4 regions of the Kitasatospora sp. NPDC032757 genome follow, and region 3 is predicted to be linked to each of the others. Evidence: riboswitches for the same ligand, from Rfam matches in the RefSeq annotation. Region 3 holds a riboswitch; each other region holds the start of a gene.
The links. A riboswitch is a leader RNA that binds a small molecule or an ion and turns the genes downstream of it on or off. The one in region 3 is predicted to bind cobalamin.

Region 1: it holds a riboswitch for cobalamin, as region 3 does, so the genes downstream of both, ACZ5WK_RS08740 (ribonucleoside-diphosphate reductase subunit alpha) here and ACZ5WK_RS06065 (prenyltransferase/squalene oxidase repeat-containing protein) in region 3, are expected to answer to the same signal.
Region 2: it holds a riboswitch for cobalamin, as region 3 does, so the genes downstream of both, ACZ5WK_RS01765 ((2Fe-2S) ferredoxin domain-containing protein) here and ACZ5WK_RS06065 (prenyltransferase/squalene oxidase repeat-containing protein) in region 3, are expected to answer to the same signal.
Region 4: it holds a riboswitch for cobalamin, as region 3 does, so the genes downstream of both, metE (5-methyltetrahydropteroyltriglutamate--homocysteine S-methyltransferase) here and ACZ5WK_RS06065 (prenyltransferase/squalene oxidase repeat-containing protein) in region 3, are expected to answer to the same signal.

Annotation. Positions count from the first base shown of each region.
Region 1 covers NZ_JBVINN010000004.1:231,855-239,046, forward strand. Annotated here, with positions in the region: gene ACZ5WK_RS08710 (DUF6879 family protein) at 1-134, opposite strand, end outside; gene ACZ5WK_RS08715 (hypothetical protein) at 118-321, opposite strand; gene ACZ5WK_RS08720 (hypothetical protein) at 454-726, opposite strand; gene ACZ5WK_RS08725 (ATP-binding protein) at 723-1,157, opposite strand; gene ACZ5WK_RS08730 (DUF397 domain-containing protein) at 1,295-1,504, shown strand; gene ACZ5WK_RS08735 (ribonucleotide-diphosphate reductase subunit beta) at 1,572-2,567, opposite strand; gene ACZ5WK_RS08740 (ribonucleoside-diphosphate reductase subunit alpha) at 2,588-5,008, opposite strand; cobalamin riboswitch at 5,198-5,321, opposite strand; gene ACZ5WK_RS08745 (ArnT family glycosyltransferase) at 5,402-7,192, opposite strand, start outside.
Region 2 covers NZ_JBVINN010000001.1:410,953-418,144, reverse strand. Annotated here, with positions in the region: gene rpe (ribulose-phosphate 3-epimerase) at 1-476, shown strand, start outside; gene ACZ5WK_RS01795 (pirin family protein) at 693-1,652, shown strand; partial or broken gene ACZ5WK_RS01790 (Tat pathway signal sequence domain protein) at 2,131-2,928, shown strand; gene ACZ5WK_RS01785 (carbohydrate-binding protein) at 2,908-3,318, shown strand; gene ACZ5WK_RS01780 (CbtA family protein) at 3,461-4,231, opposite strand; gene ACZ5WK_RS01775 (CbtB domain-containing protein) at 4,249-4,464, opposite strand; gene ACZ5WK_RS01770 (histidine phosphatase family protein) at 4,783-5,346, shown strand; cobalamin riboswitch at 5,400-5,570, shown strand; gene ACZ5WK_RS01765 ((2Fe-2S) ferredoxin domain-containing protein) at 5,603-6,034, shown strand; gene ACZ5WK_RS01760 (hypothetical protein) at 6,675-7,192, shown strand, end outside.
Region 3 covers NZ_JBVINN010000003.1:109,744-116,935, forward strand. Annotated here, with positions in the region: gene ACZ5WK_RS06060 (SCO2322 family protein) at 215-904, opposite strand; gene ACZ5WK_RS06065 (prenyltransferase/squalene oxidase repeat-containing protein) at 1,045-2,328, opposite strand; cobalamin riboswitch at 2,417-2,537, opposite strand; gene ACZ5WK_RS06070 (TetR family transcriptional regulator) at 2,699-3,361, opposite strand; gene ACZ5WK_RS06075 (glycosyltransferase family 4 protein) at 3,653-4,963, shown strand; gene ACZ5WK_RS06080 (class I SAM-dependent methyltransferase) at 5,061-5,810, shown strand; gene ACZ5WK_RS06085 (prenyltransferase) at 5,807-6,889, shown strand; gene ACZ5WK_RS06090 (hypothetical protein) at 7,082-7,192, opposite strand, start outside.
Region 4 covers NZ_JBVINN010000020.1:106,907-114,098, forward strand. Annotated here, with positions in the region: gene ACZ5WK_RS22330 (response regulator transcription factor) at 1-87, shown strand, start outside; gene ACZ5WK_RS22335 (sensor histidine kinase) at 77-2,011, shown strand; gene ACZ5WK_RS22340 (PKD domain-containing protein) at 2,103-3,824, opposite strand; gene ACZ5WK_RS22345 (CopD family protein) at 4,036-5,205, opposite strand; cobalamin riboswitch at 5,525-5,745, shown strand; gene metE (5-methyltetrahydropteroyltriglutamate--homocysteine S-methyltransferase) at 5,910-7,192, shown strand, end outside.

The sequences.
Region 1 (7,192 bases), on a different contig from region 3:
GGCTTCCCAGCCAAGAACGCCTGGTAGGCGTCAACGCTGCCGGACTTGCTGTAGTCGTCCAGCGTCTCCAGCCGGAACGCCTCCCGCTGGAACCCGTCGAAGAGTGCGCCGAAGGCGTCAGGAGAGATGGTCACGAGCAACCCTCACCAGGAGGTCAACCGGGATGCGTACGGCTGTCTCGGTCTCCGGCAACTGCATCGTGGCCAGGGCTTCCGGATCGTCCACCTTGAAGCCCTGGACGACCAGCTCCCCGGTGTCAGTGGCGTAGATCGTCGGGCACGGCCCGTTGTCGCACGAGCTGTCTAGTTCGGTCAGCTTCATGGATATTCCTCCCTTGGCTGCTCGTTCGATGGTCCCGACTTCCCAGGTGCAGGGTCAAGAACGCGATCTTTCCAGAACGGGAAATCGGTCGGCCGCCCCGTCCGGCGTGAGCGCCGGGCGGGGCGGGGGAGTTCAGGGGCGGCTGGTGGTGATGGTGATCGGGTGGGCGGTCCAGTCGGTGAGTTCGCCGACGTAGAGGGTGGCGCTCCACCGGCCGCCTCGGTTGAGGCAGTGGGCGACGCCGTCGCCGCCTCCCGGGCCGACGCAGAAGCGGATGAAGTCGCGGTGGGCTTCGCGGACGGGGAGTTCGCGGATGTACTCCCAGAGGACGGGGAGTGCGTGGTCGAGGCTCAGGAGCACGGCGGGCGGCATGATGCCGCCGATCTCGGCGCGGACGGCGCTCACGCGGCGGCCTCGGCGGAGATGTGGCACCAGACGAACTTGCCGATGCCGCCGGCGCGGGGGCAGCAGCCCCACTGAGTGGCCAACTCGTGGACGAGGAGCAGGCCTCGGCCGGCCTCGTCGGAGTCGGAGGCGTCGCGGAGCGCGGGCCGCTCGCTGTCGGCGTCATGGACCTCGATGCGGAGGAGGCTGTCGGCGAGCCTGAGACGGATCTGGATCAGGCGTCCTCGGGCCGCACGGGCGTGCTGGATGGCGTTGGTGACCAGCTCCGAGAGCAGCAACTCACCAGTGGGGAGCAGGTCTTCGCTGTCGGGGTGGTCGGCGAGGAAGCGACGCAGCTCCTGGCGGGCGGCGCCGGCGGACTTCCGGTGCCGGGGGAGCCAGCAGACGTGTTCGGTGGGGGAGGGAGGAGCGGTGGAGACGGTTTCGGGCATGGCGGGGCCACCTCCGAGGGGTGTGGGGTGAAGACGGCTGAAGAAGGCATGGGAATGCCCGGGCGACGAGTCGCTGGATATGATCGCGGCCATTGCGGCGGAGACATGAGACGAGATCAGACAAGAGGTGTGAGCGCATGACCGTGCCGGAGATCGCCGCTCGGGGTTGGTGCAAGAGCAGCTACAGCGCCCAGGCGAACGAGTGCGTGGAGACCGGGCAGTTGGTGCTGGGCGGAATGGCAGTCCGTGACTCGAAGGACCCGGACGGGCCGGCTCTGCTCTTCCCGGCCGAGGCGTGGTCGTCGTTCCTCGCGGGGGTCAAGGGCGGGGAGTTTACGACCGACTGAAAACGACAGAGGTGCCCCGCACGGGCTGTGGCCGTGCGGGGCACCTGTCTGTCTGTCTTCGTTCTTCCTAGAAGTCGTCGTCGAAGGCGACCGAGCCCTCGACGGCGACCTGGTACGCCGACACGCGGCGCTCGAAGAAGTTGGTCAGCTCCTGGACGTTCTGGAGCTCCATGAAGCCGAACGGGTTCGTCGAGCCGTAGCGGATCGGCAGACCCAGGCGGGCGAGGCGCTGGTCGGCCACGGCCTGGAGGTACTCGCGCATCGAGGCGGTGTTCATGCCGGGCAGGCCTTCACCGCACAGGTCCTGGGCGAACTGGAGCTCGGCCTCGACGGCCTCCTCCAGCATCTCCGTCACCTGCTTGGCCATCTCGTCGTCGAAGAGGTCGGGCTCCTCCTCGCGGACGGTGTCCACCACGGAGAACGCGAAGTCCATGTGCATGGACTCGTCGCGGAACACCCAGTTGGTGCCGGTGGCCAGGCCGTGCAGCAGGCCGCGCGAGCGGAACCAGTACACGTACGCGAAGGCGCCGTAGAAGAACAGGCCCTCGACGCAGGCCGCGAAGCAGATCAGGTTCAGGAGGAACGCGCGACGGTCCTCCTTGGTCTGCAGCGAGTCGATGTGGTCGACCGCGTTCATGTACTTGAAGCAGAACTGGGCCTTCTGGTGGATGGAGGGGATGTTCTCCACCGCGGCGAAGGCCGCGTTGCGGTCCTCCGGGTCCGGAAGGTAGGTGTCCAGCAGCGTCAGGTAGAACTGGACGTGCACGGCCTCCTCGAACAGCTGGCGCGACAGGTACAGCCGCGCCTCCGGGGAGTTGATGTGCTTGTAGAGGCTCAGCACCACGTTGTTCGCGACGATCGAGTCACCGGTGGCGAAGAAGGCGACCAGCCGGCCGATCATGTGCCGCTCGCCCTCGCTCAGCTTGGCGAGGTCGGCGACGTCGGAGTGCAGGTCCACCTCCTCGACGGTCCAGGTGTTCTTGATCGCGTCGCGGTAGCGGTCGTAGAACGACGGGTAGCGCATCGGACGCAGGGTCAGCTCGAAGCCGGGGTCGAGCAGCATCTTCTCGCGGTCGGGGGTGCTCACTGGCAGGCCTCGCAGGACTCGGGGTTCTCCAGGGAGCAGGCCAGCGCGGCCTCCTCCTCCGGGGTGAGGGTCGGGGCGCCCACGGTGACCGGGCCGGCCGGCACCGGGGCCGCGGCGCGGGCGGTGCCCGACGCGGCCTGGGCGATCCGGGTCGCCGGGCGCGAGCGCAGGTAGTAGGTGGTCTTCAGACCGACCTTCCACGCGTACGCGTACATCGAGCTGAGCTTGCCGATGGTGGGCGCGGCCATGAAGAGGTTCAGCGACTGGCTCTGGTCGAGGTACGGCATGCGGGCCGCGGCCAGGTCGATCAGCGCACGCTGGGGGAGCTCCCAGGCCGTGCGGTAGAGCGAACGGACCTCGGCGGGCAGCCAGTTGAGCTCCTGGACCGAGCCGTTGGCGTCGCGCAGCGCGTCCCGGGTCTGCTGGTCCCAGACGCCGAGCTCCTTGAGCTCGCGCACCAGGTACGGGTTGACCTGGAGGAACTCGCCGGAGAGGGTCTCGCGCTTGAACAGGTTGGAGACCTGCGGCTCGATGCACTCGTAGACGCCGGCGATCGAGGCGATCGTGGCGGTCGGCGCGATGGCGAGCAGCAGGGAGTTGCGCAGGCCGGTGGTGGCGATGCGGGTGCGCAGCGCCTCCCAGCGGCCGGCCCACTGCGGCGCGGCCGACGGGAAGTGGTCGATGTGCAGCTCGCCCCGGGCGGCACGGGTCTCGCCGTACGCCTCGTGGCGGCCCAGCTGCTCGGCCAGGTCGGCGGAGCGCTCGTACGCGGTGAGCATGATGCGCTCGGCGATCAGCGTGGAGAGCTGCTTGGCCTCGGCCGAGTCGAAGTCCAGGCGGAGCTGGAAGAAGACGTCCTGCAGGCCCATCACGCCGAGGCCGACCGGGCGCCAGCGGGAGTTGGAGGCACCGGCCTCGGGGGTCGGGTAGAAGTTGATGTCCACCACGCGGTCGAGGAAGGTGACGGCGGTGCGGACGGTCGCGTCCAGCCGGTCCCAGTCCATCGCGTTCAGCAGGTCGGCGGCGGTGGCGCCGGGGGCGACGTGGGCGCCGAGGTTGACCGAACCGAGGTTGCAGACGGCGGTCTCGGAGTCGTCCGTGACCTCCAGGATCTCGGTGCAGAGGTTGGAGGAGTGCACGGTGCGGCCGGGCAGCGCGGTCTGGTTGGCGGCGCGGTTGGAGGCGTCCTTGAAGGTCATCCAGCCGTTGCCGGTCTGCGCCAGGGTGCGCATCATCCGGGCGTAGAGGGTCTGCGCGGGGATGGTGCGGACGGCCTTGCCGGCCAGCTCGGCCTTGCGGTACGCCTCGTCGAAGTCGGCGCCCCAGAGGTCGACCAGCTCGGGCACGTCGGCCGGGGAGAACAGCGACCAGTCCTCGTTGGCGTTGACCCGGCGCATGAACTCGTCCGGGATCCAGTGCGCCAGGTTGAGGTTGTGGGTGCGCCGCGCCTCCTCGCCGGTGTTGTCGCGAAGCTCCAGGAACTCCTCGATGTCCGCGTGCCAGGTCTCCAGGTAGACGCAGGCCGCGCCCTTGCGGCGGCCGCCCTGGTTGACGGCGGCGACCGAGGAGTCGAGGGTGCGCAGGAACGGGACGATGCCGTTGGACTTGCCGTTGGTGCCCCGGATCAGGCTGCCGCGCGAACGGATCCGCGAGTAGGAGAGGCCGATGCCGCCGGCGTGCTTGGAGAGACGGGCGATCTGGGCGTACCGGGAGTAGATCGAGTCCAGGTTGTCCAGCGGCGAGTCGAGCAGGTAGCAGCTCGACATCTGCGGGTGCCGGGTGCCGGAGTTGAAGAGGGTCGGCGAGGAGGTCAGGTACTCCAGCCGGCTCATCAGGCCGTACAGCTCCGCGACCTCGCGCACCGACTGCTCGTTGTCGCCGACCGCCAGGCCGCAGGCGACGCGGAGCAGGAAGTGCTGCGGGGTCTCGACGACCTTGCGGGTGATCGGGTGGCGCAGCAGGTAGCGGGACTGCACGGTGCGCAGGCCGAAGTACTCGAAGCGGTCGTCGCCCCGGGCGTCGATCAGCGCGTCGAGCGCGGCGGCGTGCTTGGCGACGAAGCCGGCGGTGACGTCGCCGATCAGGCCCTCGGCGTGGCCGACGGCGATCGAGGCGGAGAAGGAGACCGAGCCCTGCGAGACCGCCTCGTCGACGATCTCCAGCGCGAGCAGGCGGGCCGCCAGCTTCGAGTACTGGGGGTCCTCGGCGATCATCGACGCTGCGGCGTCCACGGCCAGCCCGCGCAGCTCGGCGAAGTCCGAGCCGGCGTGGCGGCCGCGCAGCGCGGCGGCGGCGACATGGCCGGGGTCCACCTGGGGAAGGTCGACGCTGCGGTCGGTCAGCAGCCGGAGCAGCGCACCGCCGGGGTCGGAGACCGTCGGGTCGACGGGGGCTGAGCTGGACCCCTGGGCGGGCAGGGTGACTGAGGCAGCGGTGGTCAAGGCGCTCTCTCCTGGCGGCGATCGGCGGCTGTTGATCGGGGGCACCGGGCCGTTGGAGCAGGGGAGCACGGCGCGACGGCCGGACGGCGTCGCGCGACGGTGTCATCCCCGGCCCGCCCGCGAGGCCCGGAAGTACTTCGTGTGCTGGAGGCCTCTGCGGGGAGGCCGGGCGGCACGCTGTCGGCAGGTACTCGGACTCGCGGGCTCTGGTCGGAGCCGCCCGCACACCGCTGCGGGGCAGTCCCGGATTCGCACCGGGTTCCCCTGCGTCGACAGCAGGGATGAGCATACATCTAGTGGCGGTCGAGTATCGCGGCACCATATGTAGTAGCCGGTGTGTCGCGGGGCGTGGCCCGGCGCCCCGGGCTCTCAGTGCAGGAGGAACACTCTGTACGTGCCGGAATCACCGGTCGGGGAGCTGAACTGTGCGATCAGTCGGTAGCGTCCGGCGGCCCTGACAGCCTCGGTGATGGCCCGGTCCGTGGCGGTGGGCGCGGTGCTGTCGAGGACGACCACGGTGAACCAGCCGTTGCGGACGGCGGTGACCGTGCCGTCGTCCCCGTGGTGCATCACGCCGGCCGGGTCCCGGTAGTCCGTCCCCTTGCGGGCCGAGACCCACTGCTCGGGCTTGCTGACGCTGCCCAGGTAGTACTCCGGCAGCCCGTCGACCTCGGTGAGGTAGCGGCCCTGCGGGGTGGCGTGCACGCGCAGCACGCCGAGCAGCCGGCCGGAGTCGGGCCCGTCCTGGTACCGCAGCGCCGACTGCTCCAGCCCGAGGGCGAGCAGCACCACCCAGACCAGGATGCCGAGCTGCGGGTTGCGGAAGTGCGCGCCGACCAGCCTGGTGATGCCCACGCCGGCCAGCGGCGCGGCGAACAGCATGCCGAAGCCGAGGTGGCGGAACATCACGCCGGAGGTGCCCAGGTACGCGTACCCGGCCGGGATCAGCAGCGCCGACGCGCACAGGGTCAGGCTCAGCGCCGTGCGGCGCAGCCGGGAGGCCGTGATGGCGCTGTCCTCGGGCGACTCGTTCAGCCGCTCGCGGAGCGAGTAGGCGATCCCGCCCGCGCAGGCGAGCAGGGTGAACAGGCCGCTCCACTGGAGCGCGGAGGAGAGGACCGAGCCGGCCCCGCGGGCCTGGTGGCCGTGCCCGGGCGACCAGGCCCAGACGTCGTCCAGCAGGCCGAAGGCCAGGAGCGCCGCGAGGGCGCCCGCCGCCAGGAGGAGTGCGCGCCCGGCGGCGGGGCCGCGGCCGCGGTAGGGCCAGGCGGTGATCAGTGCGAGGGCGGCCAGCACGGGCAGCGCGACCACCGCGGCGTACTCCACGGCGGCCGCCAGCGCCGCCACCGGTACGGCCAGCAGCACGGTGGCCACCGGGGCGCGGGCGGTCCGCACGACGATCCAGGTGGCGGCCGCCACCAGGGCCACCGCGAGGGCGTCCGGGGCGGCGTAGAAGCCGACGACCACGGTGGACTGCAGGACGGCGTACGCGGCGGCACTGCAGATGGCCACGCGCTCGTTGAAGAGCCGGCGGGTCAGCGAGTAGAGCAGCGCGGTGGTGGCCAGCGCGAGGACCAGGCTGACCACCCGGGCCCCGAACACCCCGCTCGCGTTGGCGGCGGCGCCGGCCAGCGGGGGGTAGAGCCAGGGGGAGCCGGGGATCTGGCCGATCAGGTCGGTCGTCACCGCCGTGCCGTGGAGCAGGTTGTCCAGCTGCTGGCGGCCGACGATCATGGCGACGGCCTCGTCGGGGTGGGCGGCGCCCAGCAGGCGCAGGGAGAGCGCCGCCTGGACGGCCAGCACGCCGAAGAGCAGGCCGCGGCCGATCCAGCGGCGCCGGGGGCTGGGTGCGGGGTCCCAGCCGGTCGCGGGGACGGCCGGGATCCGGTACGGCGCGAGCTGGACGGCCTGGCTGTCCTCCTCCTTGTCGTCGGAGGGGCGGGCGCGGTCGCGACCGTCGGCCTCGGGGGCGTCGTAGCCGTCGTCCGGGTCGTGCACGTCGTCGGGGGCGTACTCGTCGTCCGGCGCGTATGCCTCGTCCGGCGCGTACGCCTCGTCGGGGGCGTCCTCGTCGTTCGGGGGAAGGACACCGTCCGGGCCGTACCCGCCGTGCCGCGGGGCCTCGCCGTCGCCGTCGGCGCCCCGGGGGTGTCCGGTCCG
Region 2 (7,192 bases), on a different contig from region 3:
ACCGCTGGGCCCCCCAGTACGTCGAGGCCGGCGCCGGCTCCGTCACCTTCCACGTGGAGGCCGCGGCCGCGCCCGTCCGGCTCGCCCGCGAGATCCGGGCCAAGGGCGCCCGCGCCTCCATGGCGCTCAAGCCGGGCACGCCGATCGAGCCCTACGAGGACCTGCTTCCCGAGCTGGACATGCTGCTGATCATGACCGTCGAGCCGGGCTTCGGCGGGCAGGCGTTCCTCGACATCATGCTGCCGAAGATCCGCCGCACCCGGGAGCTGATCGGCAAGCACGGCCTGGAGCTGTGGCTGCAGGTCGACGGCGGCGTCTCGGCGAGCACCATCGAGCGCTGCGCCGAGGCCGGGGCGGACGTCTTCGTGGCCGGTTCGGCGGTGTACGGGGCGGAGGACCCGGCCGAGGCCGTCGCCAAGCTGCGCGCGCTCGCGGACGCGGCGACGGCGGACGCCTGGTGGGCCTGCGGGCACTGACCCGCGGCGGCGGCCAGGGCCGCGGCCCGATGCCGGACCCCGGGGCCACGCCGAGGGCCCCGGGGCACGCCGGTCCGGACCTGCGCCGGCCCGGACGCACACCGCCGCCGGACCCGGTCGTCGTGGGTGGAGGAACGCCCCCGGTTGATGGATGATCGTTGCCGACGACCCTCCGGCTCCGGCCGGCCCCGATCCGTACGGTGGTGGATCCGCGACATGAGCAACCTCGATCTCAAGCCCGCCCCCACCCGCTGCGGCGGCGAGGCCGGCACCGGCCCCGTCCGCGAACTGCTGACCGGGCGCCAGGTCCCGCTCGGCGAGAGCACCGTCGTGCGCCGGCTGCTGCCCAACCTCGGCCGCCGGATGGTCGGCGCATGGTGCTTCGTCGACCACTACGGCCCGGACGACATCGCCGACGAGCCCGGCATGCAGGTGCCGCCGCACCCGCACATGGGACTGCAGACCGTGAGCTGGCTCCACCAGGGCGAGGTCCTGCACCGCGACAGCCTCGGCAGCCTGCAGACCGTCCGCCCCTACGAGCTGGGCCTGATGACCTCCGGCCGGGCGATCTCCCACTCCGAGGAGTCCCCGCGCGAGCACGCCCGCTTCCTGGAGGGCGCGCAGCTCTGGGTCGCCCTCCCGGACGCCCACCGCCACACCGCCCCCGCCTTCGAGCACCACACCGAGCTGCCGGTCGTCACCGCCCCCGGCCTGCGCGGCACCGTCATCCTCGGCACCCTCGACACGGCCGCCTCCCCCGGCACCGCCTACACCCCCCTCGTCGGCGCCGACCTCGCCCTCACCGAGGGCGCCGACCTCAAGCTCCCCCTCGAACCCGGCTTCGAGTACGCCGTGCTCTCCATGTCCGGCAGCGTCGACGTCGACGGCGTCCGCGTCGAACCCGGCTCCATGCTCTACCTCGGCACCGACCGCCGCGAACTCCCCCTCCTCGCCCGCACCGACGCCGCCGTCCTGCTCCTCGGCGGCGAGCCGTTCGCGGAGAAGCTCGTCATGTGGTGGAACTTCATCGGCCGCTCCGGCGAGGAGATCGTCCAGGCACGAAACGACTGGGAGAAGAGCTCGCGGTTCGGTGACGTGCACGGCTACGACGGTGCCCGGCTGCGTGCACCCTCGCTCCCCGACATCCCGCTGAAGCCGCGCGGAAGGGTGCGCTGACCCGCGGTCATGCTGGTCTCACCGGGCCGGCCTCGTCCTCGGGGCGGACCAGTGCGCGCCGGGCCCGCAGGAACTCTTGCGATGGCGGCGGACGGCAACCGCGACCGCGTCCTCGACTTCGAGGAGTTCCACGCGCTCGTCAAGTAGCACCTGGGCGGACCGCCTGCGGGAGCAGGACAGGAACGAGTCCCGGGGTGATCGCCGGGTCCGCGCGCGGTCGGGTGCTGCGAATCGGGTCGGCAGGGCCGGCAGGATCGCGGGGCACCTCCGTGCCGCCCGGGGGTGGTCCGCACTGCGCCGCCTGGTAGAAGAACGGGGAGCCCGTCAGACCCGGTCGGCCGCACCGCCCCGAGCGGCCGGGGATGACCCCGGAATGATTGGGAAAGTTTCCTAACCAAATCTCTTGACCGTGCTCCCTCATCCCGGGATTCTGAACGTCACCCAGTTCGCTCCTCCCCGGGGAAGGCACGGTAGCGCCATGAACAGGCCCTCGCGCAGAACAGTCCTCGGTGCCGCCCTCACGGCCGCCGTCACCGCCGGACTGCCGCGCACCACCGCCTCGGCGGCCACCCTGGCCGTGTCGAGCTGGCAGCAGCGATGGGCGCCGTCGGCCGCCACCGACGGCCTCGCCGCCTTCGAGACGATCGAGGACGACCGTGCCGGCTCCCACCCGGCCGGTCATCCGCACATCCGGGTTGAGAACGACACCTACCGCTGGAACATGCACACGGTGGACCGGGACAGCTCCACCGACCGGCAGCGCCACGAGGTCACCGGCATGCGCAGCCCGGCGGGCGGCGCCTACCTGCAGTGGCTGCCCGGCCAGACCTGGCGGACCACCTACTCGATGTACATCCCCTCGTCGTTGAAGGCGACCACGACCTTCACCCACATCATGCAGATGAAGCAGCCCGGCAACGGCACCTCGCCGATCGTCGTGCAGTCCCTGCGCCGGGTGGGCGGCGCGCAGACCATCGAACTCCAACTCCCCGTCACCGGCGTCCTGGTGGGCCGTACGAGCCTGGACCCGCTGCACGACCGCTGGGTGGACGTCGACTTCCAGATCAAGGTGGGGGACGGCAGTTCGGGGTCGGTCCGGTGGATCCTGCGCAGTGCGGGCGCCACCGTGGTCGACGTCACCAGGAATGGCGTCGACACCTTCCTCGCGGACCGGGTGCGGCCCAAGTGGGGCATCTACCGCTCGCTCGGCGACACCTCGGGCTCCCTCCAGGACTGCTACCTGCTCACCCGCGCGATGCGCGGCTACCAGCTGGTCTCCGGCGGCTCCGGCGTCTACCAGGCCGAGGAGGCGCGGATCTCCCGGGGCACCGTCGACGCGGACCACGCCGGGTACAGCGGCACCGGATTCGTCAACCTGGGCAACGCCGCCGGGAGTTACGCCGAGTGGACGGTTCAGGCGGCCGCCGCGTCCGGGGCCACCCTCGATCTGACGTACGCCAACGGCACCGCCGCCGACCGGCCGATGGACATCACCGTCAACGGCACCCGGATCGCTGCCGGGCGCCCGTTCCCGCCCACCGCGGGCTGGGACACCTGGGTGACCAGCTCGCTCCCGGTCGCGCTGAAGGCCGGAGCCAACACCGTCCGGGTCACCTCGACCACCGCGGACGGCGGCCCCAACCTCGACCGGATCGCCGTCCACTGACGCCGGGAGGTCCGGACGCGGCACGCTCGGCACCTGCGGGCACGCCCGGAGCAGGGTCTCCCTGCTCCCTCCGGAAGCGGTACGTGGTGAACGACGGCCGGGCGGCCCGACGGGGATTCCCATCGGGCCGCCCGGTGTGTTCTCAGCCTGCGGAGGCGGCGACCTCCGGGGCCACGGCGGGTACGGCGGCCGGGGCGGTCCTCGGCTCCAGCACGCGTTCGGCGAGGTGGCCGAAGAGGAGGCCGAAGGACGTCCAGAGGGTGAGCTGGATGGCGAGGGCCGCGAGGCGGAACTGCCAGAGCAGGGTGGCCGAGAAGTCCTCGGGCACCTCGTTGATCGCGGGGAGGAATGCGTAGGCGAGGCCGATGGCCACGGCGAAGCCGGCCACGGCGGCGACGGTCGCGTACCAGTTGCCCAGGCGCGGCGCGAGCCGCTTGCCGACCGTCACGGTGGCGACGGCCAGCAGCACGCTGAGCGCCATCATGAGGAAGTACAGCGTGGTGCGCTTGCCGATCGTCTCCGGGTCGCCGATCGACGGCGGGTTGGCGGGGTACTTGAGGAACGGGACGACGTACACGGCGAGCAGCGCCGCCCCGGAGAGCAGGGCGGCCGTCGCCCGCGGGGTGAAGCGGCCGATGCGGCCGAGCGCGAAGCAGTACGCGAGGGCGGCGAAACCGCCGAGCGAGACGCCGTAGACGAGGACGCCGGTGGCCAGGCCCGCGGTGGACTGCAGGGAGCGGCTGACGATCTCCACCTCCATGCCGTGGTCGGCGGAGTGGGCGTCCTCGTAGGCGATGGCGGCGTCGATCCGGGGTTCACCGAGGAGGTAGGCGACGACGAGGGCGAGCAGGCCGGCGGCGAGGCCGGCGAGCATGCCGCGGACGAGCAGGGATCTGACGGTGCTGGAGTTCACTTCGGGGCTCCCCGTTCTCAGTGGCAGGGGAAGCCGAGCAGGTGGCGGCCGTCGTGCACCCATTCGTGCACGTCCTCGCCGGAGATGAGGGAGGTGGCGCCCTGTTCGGCGCCGACGAAGTAGATCAGGGCCAGCATGATGATGCCGAAGAACACGGCCCAGGGCAGGATCGCCTTGACGGGCAGGGTCAGGGGGCCGGCGGGGATGGCTGCGGGGGCAGCGGTCTGTGCCATGGCAGGGACCTCCTCGGGAACTCGCGTCCCGCTAGATGGTGCATCGACGACGGCATCGGGTCTGACTCCCTGGCGCGAACCGCCCCGTGGGGGCGGCGCACGCCTGGCTTACAGTGGCGCGACCGTGCCGGATTCTCACCGGACTTCCGTCATACCGTCGTCATATCGAGCAGAAGGTATCGGCTGGCGGCGGCTGCGCCAAGAGCGTGCGGGCGGCGCGAATCCTCCGGTCTGTCCCGGGACGCGCGCCCCAGCGCCGGGTGCACGGACCGATCGGTCGATGCCGCAGGACAGTTGGGGAAGCAGAGGAGGAGCGGCGTGACAGTGCGCGTGACATTGATCTCAGCGGCGATGAGCGAGGCGATGCGGCAGGCACGCTTCGACGACGACGGCCCGCTCGACCCGGCGGGGCTGCGGCAGGCGCGGGAGGCCGCGGGCGGCATCCGGGTCACCGGCCAGGTCCTTGTCTCCCCGTCGGCCCGGTGCCGGGGGACCGCCGAGGCCCTCGGCCTCCCGGCCTCGGCCCCGTCCGCTCCCGGAGGGCGCGATATGGGCCGCTGGCGCGGTCGGAGCCTTGACGAGGTGGCCGCCGCGGAGCCCGGGGAGGTGGCCCGGTGGCTGGCCGATCCGGACTTCGCCCCGGAGGGCGGGGAGAGCCTGCTCGATCTCCTCGCCAGGGTCGCCACCTGGCTCGACGGCCTTGCCCCGGAGGCGGGACGGGTCGTCGTGGTCACGGAACCGGACGTCGTCCGGGCCGCGGTCCACCACGCGCTCGGCGCTCCGGCCCCGGCGTTCTGGCGGCTCGACGTGGAGCCGCTCTCCGTCACGGACCTGAGCGGACGTGCCGGCCGGTGGAACGTGCGCTTCGGGCGCCCGGCATGAGCGAGCCCGGGTTGACGTGTTCGTACGCGATGGGGCAGGGTCGCGAACGAGATGTATGCATCCGAGACCACGGTGCGCAGGAACCCGGTGCGATTCCGGGACGGTCCCGCCACTGTGACCGGGGAGCGACCCCTTTCAGGTGACGACCACGGCCCTGCGGCCGGAAGGTCGGGGCGAGCGTCGATCCGGGAGTCAGGACACTGACCCGTGGTTTCTCCGACGGTAGGGGCGCGGAACCCCACGAGGAGGTTGGGCGATGTCACCGGTCACGGCTGCCGTCGATGTCGTGGTCTGCCGGGGCTGCTGCTGCGGCACTGCCAGGAAGCGGCCCGGCACCGATCACGAGGGTCAACTGGCCTCGCTCGCCGAGGCGGTGGCCGCCCTCCCGGCCGCGCGCCTGGTCGTCACGGACTGTCTGGGCCCCTGTGAGCAGGCCAACGTCGTGGTGGTCCGCCCCCGTGGGCGGCTCCAGGACGGTCGGCCTGCCCGGCCCGTCTGGTTCGGCAACGTGACCGACGCCACCGGAACGGCCGAACTCTGCGCGTGGATAGGGGAGATCGGCCGCACCGCCGGGCAGGTGTCGCCGGAGGGCCCGCTGCCCCCGCTGCTGGACTCCCTGCGCATTCCCGCGCCCGGCCCGAAGCGTGTCAGGGACACGACACGACGAGCCGGCCCGTCGAAGGCGTGACCGCTGAGGCCGGCCCGTCGAAGGCCTGACCGTCGAGGTCGACGCCGAGGTCGACGCTGAGGTCGACGCCGAGGTCGGCGCCGAAGCCGGGGCGAGGGCGGGTGGGGCGGGGATCGCGGTGGCGCAGCCCCGTCGGAGGGTGGTCGTCCGGGTGTTTCTGTGTCTTCGAGATCAGCCTGGGTGGAGAGCCAGTAGCTGGCTCATTATTTCAGTTTATTAGTTGCTCCCCTGCTGTCGGGGTCTCCGCATCGCCCTCTACCTGGGCGTTCTCCAGGAGACGGTGACGATGGGTCAGGTCGGCAGTCCCGAATCTATTGACACGATCACCACGCCGTCATCACTCTTGGTCCATCGCCGAGCTGACATGGATAGCTCCAAGTGGGCCATTCATCTCAGCTGATGGCGCTGTTGATTGACCGATCACCGAAGGAGGTGTGTGCCATGAAGAAGATCGTCGTCCGCAAGGCCGGCCCGGTTCGCCTCACCAGCGCGGCCCGTGCGCTGTACCTGCCCTGGTCCTGCGCCGTGCAGAACTGACCGAACCCCCCGGGCAAAGGGGGAATGCGGTGCCGGTCGGCCGTAGCCGCCGGCCGGCACCGCTCCACCCCGCCCCCTCCGCCTACCTCCCGCAGGAGGATCCGTGCACTCCTCCACGGACAGCAGTTCCACCGCCCCGGGCATCGACCTGGACCGGCCGGTGCCGCTCCGTCAGCTCGTGTACCTGCCGGAGGCCGACGAGGTCACCATCGGCAGCCCGGAGACCGACACCTACGCCGTCTTCCCGGCCGACGGCGCCGAGTTGGTCCGGATGCTGGCCGACGGCCTGACGCCCCGTGAGGCCGCCGAGCGCTACCAGGCCGTGCACGGCGAGAGCGTCGACATCGCCGACCTGATCGAGGTCCTCGTGGATCTCGACCTCGTCCGCTCCGCCGGCGACGACGAGCCGGCGGGACCGGCCGCGCCGGTGCGCTGGCAGCGGCTGGGCCGCCTGGTGTTCAGCCGGCCGGCCCTCGTGGGCTACGCACTCGTGACGGCCCTCGCCGTGGCCGAGATGATCCGGGTGCCCGAGCTGGTCCCACGCGTCGACAACCTGTTCTTCAGCTCGTCCTACACCCTCGTCGTGCTGATGCTGTTCGTCGGCCAGGTGCCGCTGCTCGC
Region 3 (7,192 bases):
CGGGCAGCGGGCGTTGGGCGGCGGGGGTGGGGCCGGGGTGGGGCCTGGGCTGACTCGGGGGTGGCCCCGGAGTAGGAAGTCGGACCGGCCGACTTCCTACCCCGCTTGGTCGTACGGGCGGTCGTTTTCTGTAGACCGGTCGTCATAAGTAGACCGGTCGATATAGATAGGCCGGTCGGTCTATGTGGACCGGTCGACATATTCGGGCGCCCGTTCAGCGGCGGCGACGCGCTTGCCAGACGGCGCCCGCGGCCAGGACGGCGACGAGCGCGGCACCGGCGATCACGCCGAGGTTCGGGCCGCCGGTGCCGGGCAAGCCGTCGTTGCGCGCGGCGGCAGCAGTGGCGTCGGCGGAGGAACGGTCGGAGGGCTGATCGGAGGGCCGGCCGGCTGCGCCGAGCTGGTCGGCACAGCCGGCCTTCGGGTAGCCGGCGATGGCGCAGAGCAGCCCGCTGGTGTCGTACCGCAGCGGCGGGGCGACGGTGGCCAGTACCTCGGCCGAGCTGGCGTTGCCGGGTACGACGGCGCAGGCGGTACGGGGCCCGGGCGGGGTCTCGCCGCCGGCGTCGGCGGCAGTGCCGAAGTCCAGGACGACGCCAACGCGTTTCCGCCCCTGCTGCGCGGGCGTGCCGCCGCAGACGGTGGCGAAGTCCGGGGCGGTGCCGGGGCGGGCGGCGTCCCGGCCGCCGTCGGGGCTGACGGCGAAGCGCCATCCGTCCACGCCACCGTCCGGCGGAACGTACACGGAGGGCCCCTGCTGCTGGTAGGCCCACCCGCCGTCGGACCACTTCCAGAACGACCAGTACCGGTACCCGGCGGCCTGCGCCGGCGCGGCCCCGATCACCAGCAGGATCAGCACCCCGGCCACCACCCCGGCGACGAACCGGACGAGAGCGGGCGCCACCCGCCGGCAGCGGCCGGGGGCAGCGGGTGCCGCGGTGGCTCCTGCCGGAGCAGCTGCTGCCGGGGCGGCTGCTGCTGCCGGGTGGCCCGGTGCAGCGGCGGCTGCTGCCGGGCTCACCGGTGCCGGCGTGGTCGGGCTGGTCACGGCTTCGGGCCGCGCTTGCGCTGAATGCTCAGGACCACGCCGCCGCCGATGCCGATGAGCAGGCCGATGCCGATCGGCCACCACTGGCTGACGCTGCCGTCCTTCTTCCCCTTCGCCGGCGCGGAGGCCGTGGCGGAGGCCGAGGCCGGGGCGGTCGCCTTGGGCGCCGGGCCGAGGGCGGTCAGCTGGGCGACGAGGTCGCCGCCGAACGAGGCCGGGTCCCGCTGGGCGGCCTGGGCGACGAGCAGCAGGGTGGCGGTGGCGGAGGCGTCGGTGCCGCCCTTGGTCCAGGTGGTGCCCTCCTTGGCCAGCCAGTCCACCGCGCCGGCGGCCTGCTGCGGGTGGCCGCCCTGGATCAGGCCGAGCGCGGCCCAGGCGGTGGCGGTGTAGTCGGGGGTCGGGGCGGCGCCGGGGGTGGTGAGGGTGAGGTGCTGCCCGCCGGCGGCGAGCTGAGCGGTGAGGTAGGCGCCCGCGGCCTCGCCGGAGTCGGCGCGCGGCACGGCCGTCGGCGCCGAGCCGGCCGCGCCGGTGGAGCCGTCCGCGCAGGTGAGCGCCTTGGGCGCGGCGTCGGTCCGGTTGGTGTTGGTGACCGGCAGCTTCCCGCCGACGGCGGCCAGCGAGGCCTGGCCGGTGGCGAGGGCGTTCGGTTCGAGCGCACCGTCCGGCTTGGGCTGGTAGGCGAAGGCGCCGCGCTGGTCGGCGGGGGCGGCGCAGCCGAGCTGGAAGAGCGCGAGCCCGTCGAAGGCGCTCTTGCCGGCCTTGGCGACGCCGGCCGGGTCCACCTTGGCGGCGAGCAGGGCGTTGACGGCGAGGCCGGTGGAGTCGGCGTCGCCGGGGCTGCCGGGGTTGTAGGCCCAGCTGCCGTCCGCGTTCTGGTTGGCCTTGAGCCACTGGACGCCCTTGTCGACGGCGTCCTGGTGCCCGCCGAGTGCGACCAGCGCCTGGACGGCGACGGCGGTCGCGTTGCTGTCCCCGGTCGCGGCGGCGCAGGCGGCCGTGGTGTCCGCACGGAAGGACTGCCAGCCGCCGTCCGCGCACTGCTGGCCGGTGAGCCAGGAGACGGCGGAGTCGGCGGGCGTCACCTTGGCGCCCGCCAGTGCGGTGAGGGCGAGCGACTGCCGCCACACCCCGTCGAACGTCGGGTCGCCCTTGCCGTACAGGCCCTCGGGGGCGGCCGCGGCGCTGGGTGAGGGGCTGTCGGCGAGGGCCGGCACGGCGGCGGCGCCGGTGAGCAGCGCGGCGGTCAGGGCGGCGGCGCCCAGGCGGGCGGCGGTGAGCATGGTGGAGGTGAGCCTTTCGGTGAGCGGTGGTGGCCCGGGTGGGCCGATCCGTAGACCTCGACGGGTGCCGGGCGCGGGTGTGCCCGGTGTGGCCGCTCGCCCCTCCCCGGGCATTCCGACTCGCCCGGCCGTCCAGCGCCGGGCTCACGGTTGCGGGGTCAGTGCCGGATTCGCACCGGCTTTCCCCGGAGGAGAAGCGGGATGGAATTGTCCTGCGGCTCGACTTTAGCGGCCGCGCGGGGGCTGCCGAACCGCCCGGGCGAGAACAGGTTCCACTTGGGCGGCGGGCACCGCCACCGATCGGGGGCGAGCACCGGCGAACGGCCGCACGGCAGCGGTGGGGCGGCGGCCGGCCGGCGGCCGACCGGCGTCACGGCAGGGTGAGCAGCCGGGCGGCGGTGTGCAGGTCGGCGCGGACCTCGGCGATCGAGGAGCGGCCGGAGAGCCAGGACACCAGCGCCGAGTGCCAGGTGTGCTCGATCACCCGGACGGCGGCACGCTGGCTCTCGGTGGGCGGACCGGACTGGCCGATCGCGTCCAGGATCAGCTGTCCGGTGGCGGTGCTCACGAGGTCCACCTCGGTGCTGACCGAGCGGTCCGCGAAGGAGAGCGCCCGGACCATCGCCTCCGCCAGCAGTGGTTCGCGCTGGAGCGCGTGGAACGCGCGGGTGAGTGTCTCGGCGACCCGCGGGGCCGGTTCGAGCTCGGCCGGAGGGTGCCGCCGGACGTGCTCCTGGAGGCTCTGCAACTGCTCCAGCATGACCGCGACCAGCAGATGTACCTTCGACGGGAAGTACCGGTACAGGGTGCCGAGCGCGACCTGCCCGCCCTCCGCGACCTCCCGCATCTGCACCGCGTCGTACCCGCCGCGGGCCGCCAGCGCGGTCGCGGAGCGCAGGATCCGCCGCCGCCGTTCGGCCTGCCGGGCGGTCAGCGGCGGGCCGTCGGGGTGCGGTGCGGGGGTCGGTGCGGAGCGCGGCGCGGGGTGCGCCGCGGCGGGTGGCGCAGGGTGTGGTGCGGCGGGCGACGGCAAGGGTGCTCCCGGTGCGCGAGAGTGGCGGGGTGCTCCTGAAGTGCCGGAGCATGTCCGGAACGGTTCCGGAGCAGGTACGTCCGGCCGGTCCGGCGGAGCTGGTCCGGCAGGTCGGGCGGGTGATCCGGCGTGGCGTGAATCACCAGCCCTGGCTCCTGACGAGAAGCTACGGGCCGGTATCTTCGAGGTCTCTCATTGTTCACATGGTCAGTGGCGAACTCCACCTCACACTGAAACCTGATCTACTTTACCGACCGGCAGCACACCTAGTAGCAGAGATGGGGGCCGAGGATGACCGCGCGACCGCTGCGGATTGCCCTCCTGTCGTACCGCGGCGACCCGTTCTGCGGCGGCCAGGGCGTCTACGTACGGCACCTCTCCCGTGAACTGGCCAGGCTGGGCCACCACGTGGACGTGATCGGCGCCCAGCCGTACCCCGTACTGGACGAGGTCGAGGGCCCCGGCTCGGTCCGGCTGGTCGAGCTGCCCAGCCTGGACCTCTACCGGGCCGACGACCCCTTCCGCACACCGGACCTCGCCGAGTACCGCGGCCCGGTGGACGTGCTGGAGGTCGCCACGATGCGCACCGGCGGCTTCCCCGAGCCGCTGACCTTCTCGCTGCGCGCCCGTCGGTACCTCGCCCTGCACAAGGGCCGCTACGACGTCGTGCACGACAACCAGACCCTCGGTTACGGCCTGCTCGGCCTCGGGCGGCACGGGTTCCCGCTGGTCACCACGATCCATCACCCGATCACCGTGGACCGGCAGCTGGAGCTGGACGCGGCCCCCACCAGACTCCGGCGGCTGTCGCTGCGCCGCTGGTACGCCTTCACCCGGATGCAGCGCCGGGTGGCCGCCCGGCTGGAGCACATCATCACCGTCTCCGGCAGCTCGAAGCGGGAGATCGTCGAGCACCTGGGTGCCGCGCCCGGCGCGGTCTCGGTGGTGCCGATCGGCGCCGACACCCGGCTCTGGTCGCCGTCGGAGACGGTGCGGCGGATGCCCGGCCGGATCGTCACCACCTCCAGCGCGGACGTCCCGCTCAAGGGACTGGTGTACCTGGTGGAGGCGCTGGCCAAGGTCCGCACCGAGCGGGACGCGCACCTGGTCGTGGTCGGCAAGCCGCAGAAGGAGCAGGGGCCGGTCACCGAGGCGGTGCGCCGCTTCGGCCTGGAACGGTACATCGAGTTCCGCAGCGGCCTGACGGACCAGGAGCTGGTCGACCTCTACCGCTCGGCCGAGGTGGCCTGCGTGCCGTCGCTGTACGAGGGCTTCTCGCTGCCCGCCGCCGAGGCGATGGCCACCGGCACGCCGCTGGTCGCCACCACCGGAGGGGCGATCCCCGAGGTGGCCGGGCCGGACGGCGAGACCTGCCTGGCCGTCCCGCCGGGCAACGCGGACGCGCTGGCGGCGGCGCTCGGCCGGCTGCTGGACGATCCGGAACTGCGCGAGGCGCTCGGCGAGGCCGGGCGCGAGCGGGTGCTCGAGCGGTTCACCTGGCAGCGGGCCGCCGAACTGACCGCCGAGGGCTACCGGGCAGCGATCGCCACCGGGGTCGGGCAGCGCGCCCGCTCCGGTCCGGGCTGGCGGTACGTGGCCTGACGGCCGCCACGTCACCCTCTCTTCAAGTCATTCTGTCCCCCGCCCGGTCTGACGTGGCGTCGGAAGCGTTTGGTACCAAAGGAATGGGAGCCCCGCAGTGCTGACCGTTGATTTCTCGCGCTTCCCGCTCGCCCCCGGCGACCGGGTGCTCGACCTGGGCTGCGGCGGGGGGCGGCACGCGTTCGAGTGCTACCGGCGCGGGGCCAACGTGATCGCCCTCGACCAGAACACCGAGGAGATCGCCGAGGTCACGAAGTGGTTCGCGGCCATGGAGCAGGCCGGTGAGGCGCCCGAGGGCGCGTCGGCCGTCGCCATGGAGGGCAACGCGCTGGCCCTGCCGTTCGAGGACGAGTACTTCGACAAGATCATCATCTCCGAGGTGATGGAGCACATCCCGGACGACAAGGGCGTGCTCAACGAGATGTTCCGCGTCCTCAAGCCCGGCGGCCTGCTCGCCGTCACCGTCCCGCGCTGGCTGCCCGAGAAGATCTGCTGGGCGCTCTCCGACGAGTACCACGAGGTCGAGGGCGGCCACATCCGCATCTACCGCGGCGACGAACTCCTCGGCAAGCTCAAGGACGCCGGCCTGGAGCCGTACGGCACCCACCACGCCCACGCGCTGCACTCGCCGTACTGGTGGATCAAGTGCGCGGTCGGCGTGGACAACGACAAGGCGCTGCCGGTGAAGGCCTACCACCAGCTGCTGGTCTGGGACATCATCGGCACCCCGGTGATCAGCACCCTCACCAAGGCCGCCGAGAAGGCGCTCAACCCGGTCATCGGCAAGAGCTTCGTCGCCTACGCCTCCAAGCCCAACCGCGCCGAGACCGCCAGGGCCGGCGAGTGACCGCCGCCGTCCCCGAGGTGCTGCTGCTGGACGGGGTGCTCGACGCCGAGCAGGCCGCCCGCACCGTCCGCAGCATCCTCGCCGAGCAGCAGAGCGACGGCGCCATACCCTGGTTCACCGGCCACCACCTCGACCCGTGGGACCACACCGAGGCCGCGATGGCCCTGGACACCGCCGGCGAGCACGCCGCCGCCGAGGCCGCCTACCGCTGGCTGGCCGCCAACCAGAACCCCGACGGCTCCTGGTACGCGGCCTACAGCTACGGGCAGGGCGGCGGCACGGACGGCCAGGTCTCCAACTCCGCCAAGGAGACCAACTTCTGCGCGTACGTCGCGGTCGGCGTCTGGCACCACCACCTCAGCACCGGTGACGACGCGTTCCTGGACTGGATCTGGCCCGTCGTCAGGCGCGCCCTGGACTTCATCGTCGGCCTGCGGCTGCCCGACGGGCCGATCTCCTGGCGGGTCGACGAGAACGGCTCGGCGCCCGACGAGGCGCTGCTCACCGGCTCGTCCTCCATCCTGCACGCGCTCCGCTGCGGCCTGGCCATCGCCGACTACCTGGAGGAGCCGCAGCCCGACTGGGAGCTGGCGGCCGGCCGGCTGCGGCACGCCATCGCCCACCACCCCGAGCGGTTCCTCGACAAGGACCGCTACTCGATGGACTGGTACTACCCCGTGCTCGGCACCGCGCTGCGCGGCCCGGCCGCACTGGAGCGGATCGAACGGGACTGGGACCGCTTCGTCGTGCCGGGCCTCGGCGTGCGCTGCGTCAGTGACCGGCCCTGGGTGACCGGCGGCGAGAGCGCCGAACTGGCCCTCGCGCTCTGGGCGGTCGGCGAGTCCGACCGCGCGGTGGACATCCTGCGCTGGATCCAGAAGCACCTGCGGCACACCGACGGCTCGTACTGGACCGGCTACGTCTTCGAGGACGACGCCATCTGGCCGGAGGAGCGCACCACCTGGACGGCGGGAGCGCTGCTGCTGGCCGTCGCCGCGCTCGGCGGCGACCCGGCCACGGTGGCGGTCTTCGGCGGCGACCAGCTGCCCGCCGGACTGGTGGTACAGGACTGCTGCTGAGGCGGCCCCGCGAGGCACGGAGCCGCCGAGGACTCGGCGTCCCAGTGCCTCGACGGCTGAGGCCTCGACGGCTGAGCTTCTGAGCGGCTCAGCGTCTGAGCGGCTCAGGGCCTCGACGGCTCGGCGCCGCAACGCTGAAGGGGCGGGACCGGATTCCTCCGGTCCCGCCCCTTCGATGTTGCTGCTCGGGCGTCAGCCGCGCTGGATGCCCGAGGTGTCGGCCAGCACGCCCTGGGTGCCGTCCTGGAGCTGGGCGACCAGCGCGGCGCCGCGCTGCTCGACCGCCAGGTACCACGTGCCCGG
Region 4 (7,192 bases), on a different contig from region 3:
GAACCGCAACCCAGCCGCCCCGCCAGCCTCCTGACGGTGTACGGCATCGGCTACAAGCTCGCGGAGGGGCCACGCGGTGCGTCGTGATGCCCCGCTCCGCCGCAGCCTCCTGGTCCGGCTGCTCGCCCTCTCCGCCCTGGTCTCCCTCTGCTCCATCGCCGCGACGGCCTGGCTGGCCGCCCGCACCACCACGGGCGCGATCAAGCAGGAGCAGACCCAGGCCATCGCGGACCACACCCGGATCTACCACGAGCTGCTCGGCTACGCAGCGACCCACCCGGACTGGAGCGGCGCGGAGGAGACCGTACGGCGGCTCGCGGCCGCCACCGGACAGCGGATCGTGCTGGCCACGCCGCAGTTCGAGCCGGTCATCGACTCCGGAGCCGCCCCGGGCCCGTCGCCGGCACAAGCCACTCCGACCACTCCGACCACTCCCGCCACTTCTGCCAAGGCAGCCGCTGAAGCCACAGCCGGCGCAGCCACCGCCGCCGCCACCGCCGACCGGACGGCCCTGTCCCGGACGCCCACCAGCATCGTCGACCCGCTCTCCGTCGACCTCGCCATGCTGCCCGGAGCCCCCAGCGACCGCATCGACGCCCGCGCCGTGGGCCCGTTCCGGCTGACCCCCGCCGAGCGCACGACACTCGAGGACGCCCTGCTGAAGCAGGCCGACTGTCTGCGGTCGGTGCTCGGCATCGAGGCCACCGTCACCGACGACCTCGCCGGACGACCGCACCTGCGGGTCGCCGACGACCGCGCCCTCGGCGTGCGCTGCTCGTCCCCCGTGGTGCTGGACGCCCCGACCCGCACCGAGACCGCCGCACTCGCCGACCTCACCGCGCTGGTCAACGCCTGCCTGGAACGCCGGCAGGTCCGACCCGTCACCCTCTCCCGGGGGCTGGACTGGACCCCGTCCCGCGACCCGCAGCAGGACCAGGTGGTCGCCGCCTGCCTCACCAACTCCCGCCGCCAGCAACTCGTCCAGTACGTGGCGCCGCCCATGCTGCTGTTCGTCGGGGCACCCGGCGCGGGGGACGCGGCCCCCGCCCTGCCCGCCACCCACCGCGGCCGCGTCACCGAGGTCGCCGCCCTGGTGCTGGTCGTCACCGTGGCGATCACCGCGGCGGTCGGCCGGCGCCTCTCCCGGCCACTGCACGCGCTCACCCACGCCGCCCGGCGGATGGCCGACGGGGACCTCACGGCGCGGGTGGACGTGACGGGCCGGAACGAGATCGCCGGACTCGCCGCCGCCTTCAACGCGATGGCCGAGCGGCGCGGCCAACTGGAGGAGCTGCGCAAGGCGATGGTGGGTGACATCGCGCACGAGTTGCGCGCCCCGCTCAGCAACATCCGCGGCTGGCTGGAGGCCGTCGAGGACGGCGTCGCCACCGCCGACCGGGCCCTGACGGGGTCACTGCTCGAAGAGGCCCTGCTGCTCCAGCACCTCATCGACGACCTGCGGGACCTCGCCGCCGCCGACGCCGGCGAACTGGCCCTGCACCGCGAACCCGTGGACGCCGACGACCTGCTGGCCCAGGTCGCCACCGCGCACGGCGCCCGGGCACAGGCGGCCGGCGTGGCCCTGACCGTCGAGGCGGCCGGGGCGGGCGCCGCCCCCGAGGTCTTCGCCGACCCGGTGCGCCTGCGCCAGGCCGTCGGCAACCTGGTCGCCAACGCCGTCCGGCACACCCCGGCGGGCGGCGCCGTCACCCTGCGGACCCGCACCGAGGCGGACGCCCTGCTCATCGAGGTCGCCGACACCGGCAGCGGCATCGCCGCGGCGGATCTGCCCCTGGTCTTCGAGCGCTTCTGGCGAGCCGAGAAGTCCCGCAACCGGCAGACCGGCGGCAGCGGCCTCGGCCTCGCCATCGTCCGCAAGCTCGCCGAGCTCCACGGCGGCACCGCCGGCGTGGTCAGCACTCCGGGCGCGGGGTCGGTGTTCTCCGTGCGTCTCCCCCTCGCCCCTCCCGACCCGGGCGACCCGGGCGACCCGGGCGGCCCGGGCCACTGAGCGGCGCCGGCCGGGAGCCGGACCGCACCGGCCGCCCGACTCCGGAGGGGCGGGCGGCCGGAACGCGGCGCCGTACGGTGCGGGTGGGGCGTCAGTTCTTGTCGTACATGCCGAACAGGTCGACGATCAGGTCGGTCGGCTGCCAGCCCCGGTTCCACACGTCGACCATCGAGGTGGTGCCGGTGCTCGCCTGGACGAGGTTCGCGACGGTGGCGTCCTTCGTCCAGTTCAGGACGGAGGAGTCCGGCGGGGTCGGCCGGACCGCCGTACCGTGCATGTAGTCGTTGATCGTGTTCGGGTCCGGGGCGACCGAGAGGTGTCCGCTGCCCTGCGGGTTGGTGACGGTCGTGTTCAGGACGACTGCTTCGAGCGCCATGCCGGACGCCCCGATGAGCATGTTGCGGTAGTCCTGGCCGGCGAGCGGCCAGGGGTACGGCGTCCGCGAGTCGCTGAGACGCTGGGGCTCGACCGGCAGGTAGGCGGCCTTGCCGTCGGCGCTGTAGTAGCCGGTGACGTCCACGATCACGTCGGCCGGGTCCCCGGCGTTGTTGCGGACGTTGATCCTGCCGTCCGGTCCGACCGGCACGATCACCGCGTTGGCGACCGTCTGTCCGGCGGTGAAGTTCACGCTCGACGTGGACGGCGCCTGCTGACCGCTCGGGAAGACCGTCAGGTTCCCGGCGCCCTGCGGGTCGGTCACCGTGACGTTGAGGGCCACGGCCGTGACGCCCTGGGCCGGCAGCCCGCCCTGGCCGGCGATCTGGACGCCGAAGGTGGTCTGGGCGGCGGCCTGGCCCTTGGCCGAGCCCAGCCCCTCCCGGGTGTCGACCAGCCGGGACGGCTTGACGGAGGTGTAGCCGTCGGCGGCGGAGCGGGTGAAGTAGCCCGTCACGTCGGCGATCAGGTCCACCGGGCCCGCGCTGCGGTTGGCCAGCTCGACGTACCCGTCCTCGCCGACCGGCACGATCGCCAGGTTCGGCACCGTCTGTCCCGCCGCGAAGTTGACGTTCGAGGTGGCCGGCTGCGCCTTGCCGGAGGCGTACGCGATGACGTGCCCGGCCGCGGAGGTGTTGGTGGCGGTGATGTTCAGGGCCACGGCGGTCACCCCGGCCGGGATGCCGGCGTTGCCGGCGATCTTCACCCGGGTCGTGGTGAGCGGGGCGACGGGGCCGCCGGCCGAGGTGCCGGTGCCGTCGCGGGTGTCCAGCAGCCGGGTGGGCGCGTGCGGGGTGAACTCGGAGCCGTCCACCGTGATGTCCTTGGTGGTGACGGAGGTCGTCTTGGTGAGCAGGTCGGTCGCCGTGACCGTGATCTTGTGGGCGCCGGCCTTGGCGTACCTGTGCTTGAAGTGCGCGAAGTCGCTGGCGGGGCCGAGGTCCTGGTCGGTGGTGCCGTCACCCCAGTCGACGTCGTACTGGACGCTTCGACCGGCCGGCTCCAGGTCGGTGTTGACGGTGGTCGCCAGGATGAGGCTGTGCGCGTAGGTGTTGTAGGTGCCCACGCCGACGTCGAAGTGCGAGCTCTGTGCGCGTGCCGACAAGCCCGGTCCGTCCGGCGCGCTCGGGGCATCGGCGGTATTGGCCCTGGCGCCCCGCGCCGTGGCGTCCTTCGCGGCGGCGCTCTCGGCCGCCTTCCGCCCGGCCGCCTCCTGCGTCTCGGCGTCCTGGGCGGAGCCGGCCCAAGGGACCGGGGTGGTGGCGGTCGCTGCCCCGCCGGGGTTGACGGACGGACCCGCGGCCTGCGCCGTGGCGGGTACGAAGCCGACGGCTGCCGCGACGACGGCGGCGGAGATCATGATGCGGTGACGGTGCACCGGCCCCCCAATGCTGAACGTGTTCACAAAATTAGTGATCAGACTATATGCCTGGTAGTTCAGTCCGATGGGGCATTTCCGCTCCCTGCGGTGTCCCTGCGAGCGGCGTGTCCCTGGGGGGCGCGACCGGCGATCCGCCGGCCGGGTCCCGGTGGACACGGCCGGCGGATCGCCCGGGCCGGCAACGCCGCCCGCGCGGTGCGCAGCGGGGTCAGGCGGAGGCCACGGCCGGGCGGCGGGACAGGGCGTCGGAGGCCTTGGCCGTGGCGTAGAGCGAGACGGCCAGCGCGAGGACGAGGACGGCGCCGGCGGCGAAGACGCTGCCGGAGGAGACGGCCTTGGCACTGCCGGACTCGGTACGGGCCGAGCCGGCGATGAACGGCATGACCACGAGGACGGCGACGCCGAGGGCGACCTCGCCCCAGACGACCTTCGGGAAGTGCCGCAGGGTCAGGTGGAGGAGGGAGGAGGAGTCGTCGGCGAGGCGGGCCCGGGTGATGCGGGGCATCAGCCAGAACTGGTTGAAGGCGCCCGCGGCGACGAGGCCGGCGACCAGGAGGATCTTGACGAGCAGGGCGATGCCGTAACCGGTGGTCCACAGCTGGGAGATCGCACCGACGTGCTTCCAGCTGAGCCAGAGGCCCGAGATGGTCACGGCGCCGACGCAGACCATGGCCACGAGGCTGAACCGGCGCCACATGTCGGCCCAGAGAAGGCCGGCGCCGTCGCCGAGGCGGCCCCGGGTGCCGGCGAGCGCGACCAGGAGGGCGAGGCCGCCGAGCCAGACGACGCCGGAGACGATGTGGGTCTGGTCGAAGGCGAGGTCGAGCCACCTGTCCAGGTCGGCGGGCTTGGTGGCGGGCACGGCGGCGATCAGGGTGACGGCCAGGGAGAGCGGCAGCGCGGTGAGGGCGATGGTGTCCGTGTGGCGGCGGACGGCCGGGACGAACAGGGCGATGAGGGTGGCGGCCGTCACGGCCAGGACGGCGTTCTGGACGAGGTAGACGGTGCCCTGGGCGATCCAGGCGCCCTTGGCGGCCGGGGCGTGGAGGTAGTCCCAGATCCGGTCCGGGGCGAGCGCGTCGCCGAACGGCATGCCCTTGCCGGCGCGGGCGAGACGGGCGGCGAGCTGGAAGTAGCCGGCGGCCAGCAGCACCACCCCTGCCCAGGCGAGGTAGGTCGCCGATCTTCTTCGCAGGACCTCGGCGTCCTGGCCGCCGGTTTCCGGGGCGCGCAGCGCGGGGCGCACGGTGGTCGCGTACGTGACGGTGGCGCCGATGGCTCCGCTGAGGCCGATGAAGTAGCCGGCCTTGGTGAGGATCCGCCAGAGCTGGGGCATGGTGTATCCGGCCGTGGTCGCGGCCGACAGGACGTGATGCATGAGGTGAGGCTAGCCTAAATAAGGGCGCCCTTATTCACCTGGGTGGCACCGCTTGTTCAATCGTCATCATCTTGTGAGCTGCCGGCCGGTCGGCCCCTGCCCCGGCGCACCTCGCGCCGTTCCGCCTGGTGAGACGGCCGCCGGTGGGGCGGCCGGGGTTCCCGCTCGCGGACGGCGGTCCCGGGCCCGGCGCCGAGCGGGTCCGGCCGCCCTCGGTGCCGACGGCAGCAGGCCCGTGATCCGGCCGGCGCCGGCCGGCGGCGTCCCGGAATGTGGATGAGTCGAGTGAATCCGTGTCCGCCGCCCGCCGGATTCCCTATAGGCTGGCCGGGCAGCTGGTTCGCCCTGCCCGCCAGGCAGGCGCGTCGCAAGAGGGAACCCGGTGGGAATCCGGGACTGCCCCGCAGCGGTGAGTGGGAACGAACGCCGTCATACGCACTGGGCCCGGCCGGGTCTGGGAAGCGACGGCCAGTAGGTGTCCGCCCTTCACGGGCGGCCGTGCCCGCGAGTCCGAAGACCTGCCCGTTGCCCGCACGCGACCGATCGCGCGCGGCCATCCCGGTGACCTCGTGGGCGGGTCGGCGTACATACCAGGCGGGTTCGGCGCCGTTCGTGCGCTCGTGGCCCCGCCCGGTTCGTCACCCCTTCGCGCCTTCGTCCCGTCACCGGGGACCACAGGAGACAGGCTCGCGAAGGAGAGTCCCTTGACAGCGAAGTCCGCAGCCGCGGCAACCCGGGCCACCGTCCACGGCTACCCCCGGCAGGGCCGGAACCGGGAGCTCAAGAAGGCGATCGAGGGGTACTGGAAGGGTGCGGTCACGGCCGACGCCCTCCTGACCACCGCCGCCGACCTGCGCCGGGAGAACTGGCAGCAGCTCGCCGAGGCCGGCATCCGGGAAGTCCCCACCGGCGACTTCTCGCTCTACGACCACGTGCTGGACGCCACCGTCGCCGTCGGAGCGATCCCCGCCCGCCACCGCGCGGCGGTCGACGCCGACGCGCTGGACGGCTACTTCGCCATGGCGCGCGGCACCCAGGACGTCGCGCCGCTGGAGATGACCAAGTGGTTCGACACCAACTACCACTACCTGGTGCCCGAACTCGGCCCCGACACCGTCTTCACCGCGAACCCGGCCAAGCAGGTGGCCGAGCTGCGCGAGGCCGTCGCGCTCGGCCACGACGCCCGCCCGGTGCTGGTCGGCCCGGTCACCTACCTGCTGCTCGCCAAGCCGGCGCCCGGGGTGGCGGAGGACTTCCGGCCGCTCACCCTGCTCGACCGGCTGCTGCCCGTCTACGCCGCGCTCCTCGCCGACCTGCGCGCCGCCGGCGCCGCGTGGGTGCAGCTGGACGAACCCGCGCTCGTCCAGGACCGGACCCCGGCCGAGCTGAACGCCGCCGCCCGCGCCTACCGCGACCTCGGCGCCCTCACCGACCGGCCCAAGCTGCTCGTCGCGAGCTACTTCGACCGCCTCGGCGAGGCCCTGCCCGTGATCGCCAAGGCGCCGGTCGACGGCCTCGCACTGGACTTCACCGGTCCGGCCGCGGCCAACCTCGACGACCTCGCCGCCGTCGGCGGACTGCCCGGCAAGCGCCTGGTCGCCGGTGTGGTCGACGGGCGCAACGTCTGGATCAATGACCTGCAGAAGTCGCTGACCACCCTGGCGACCCTGCTCGGCCTGGCCGGCACCGTCGACGTCGCGCCGTCCTGCTCCCTGCTGCACGTCCCGCTGGACGCCGCCGCCGAACACGACCTGGACCCGCAGATCGCCCGCTGGCTCGCCTTCGCCCGCCAGAAGGCCGGCGAGACCGCGCTGCTCGCCCGCGGCCTGCGCGAGGGCACCGACGCGATCACCGCCGACCTCGCCGCCAACCGCGCCGACCTCGCCTCCCGTGCCGGCTCGCCGATCACCCGCGACCCGGCCGTCCGCGCCCGCACCGCCGCCGTCACCGAGGCCGACGGCCGCCGGGCCCAGGCCTACCCCGAGCG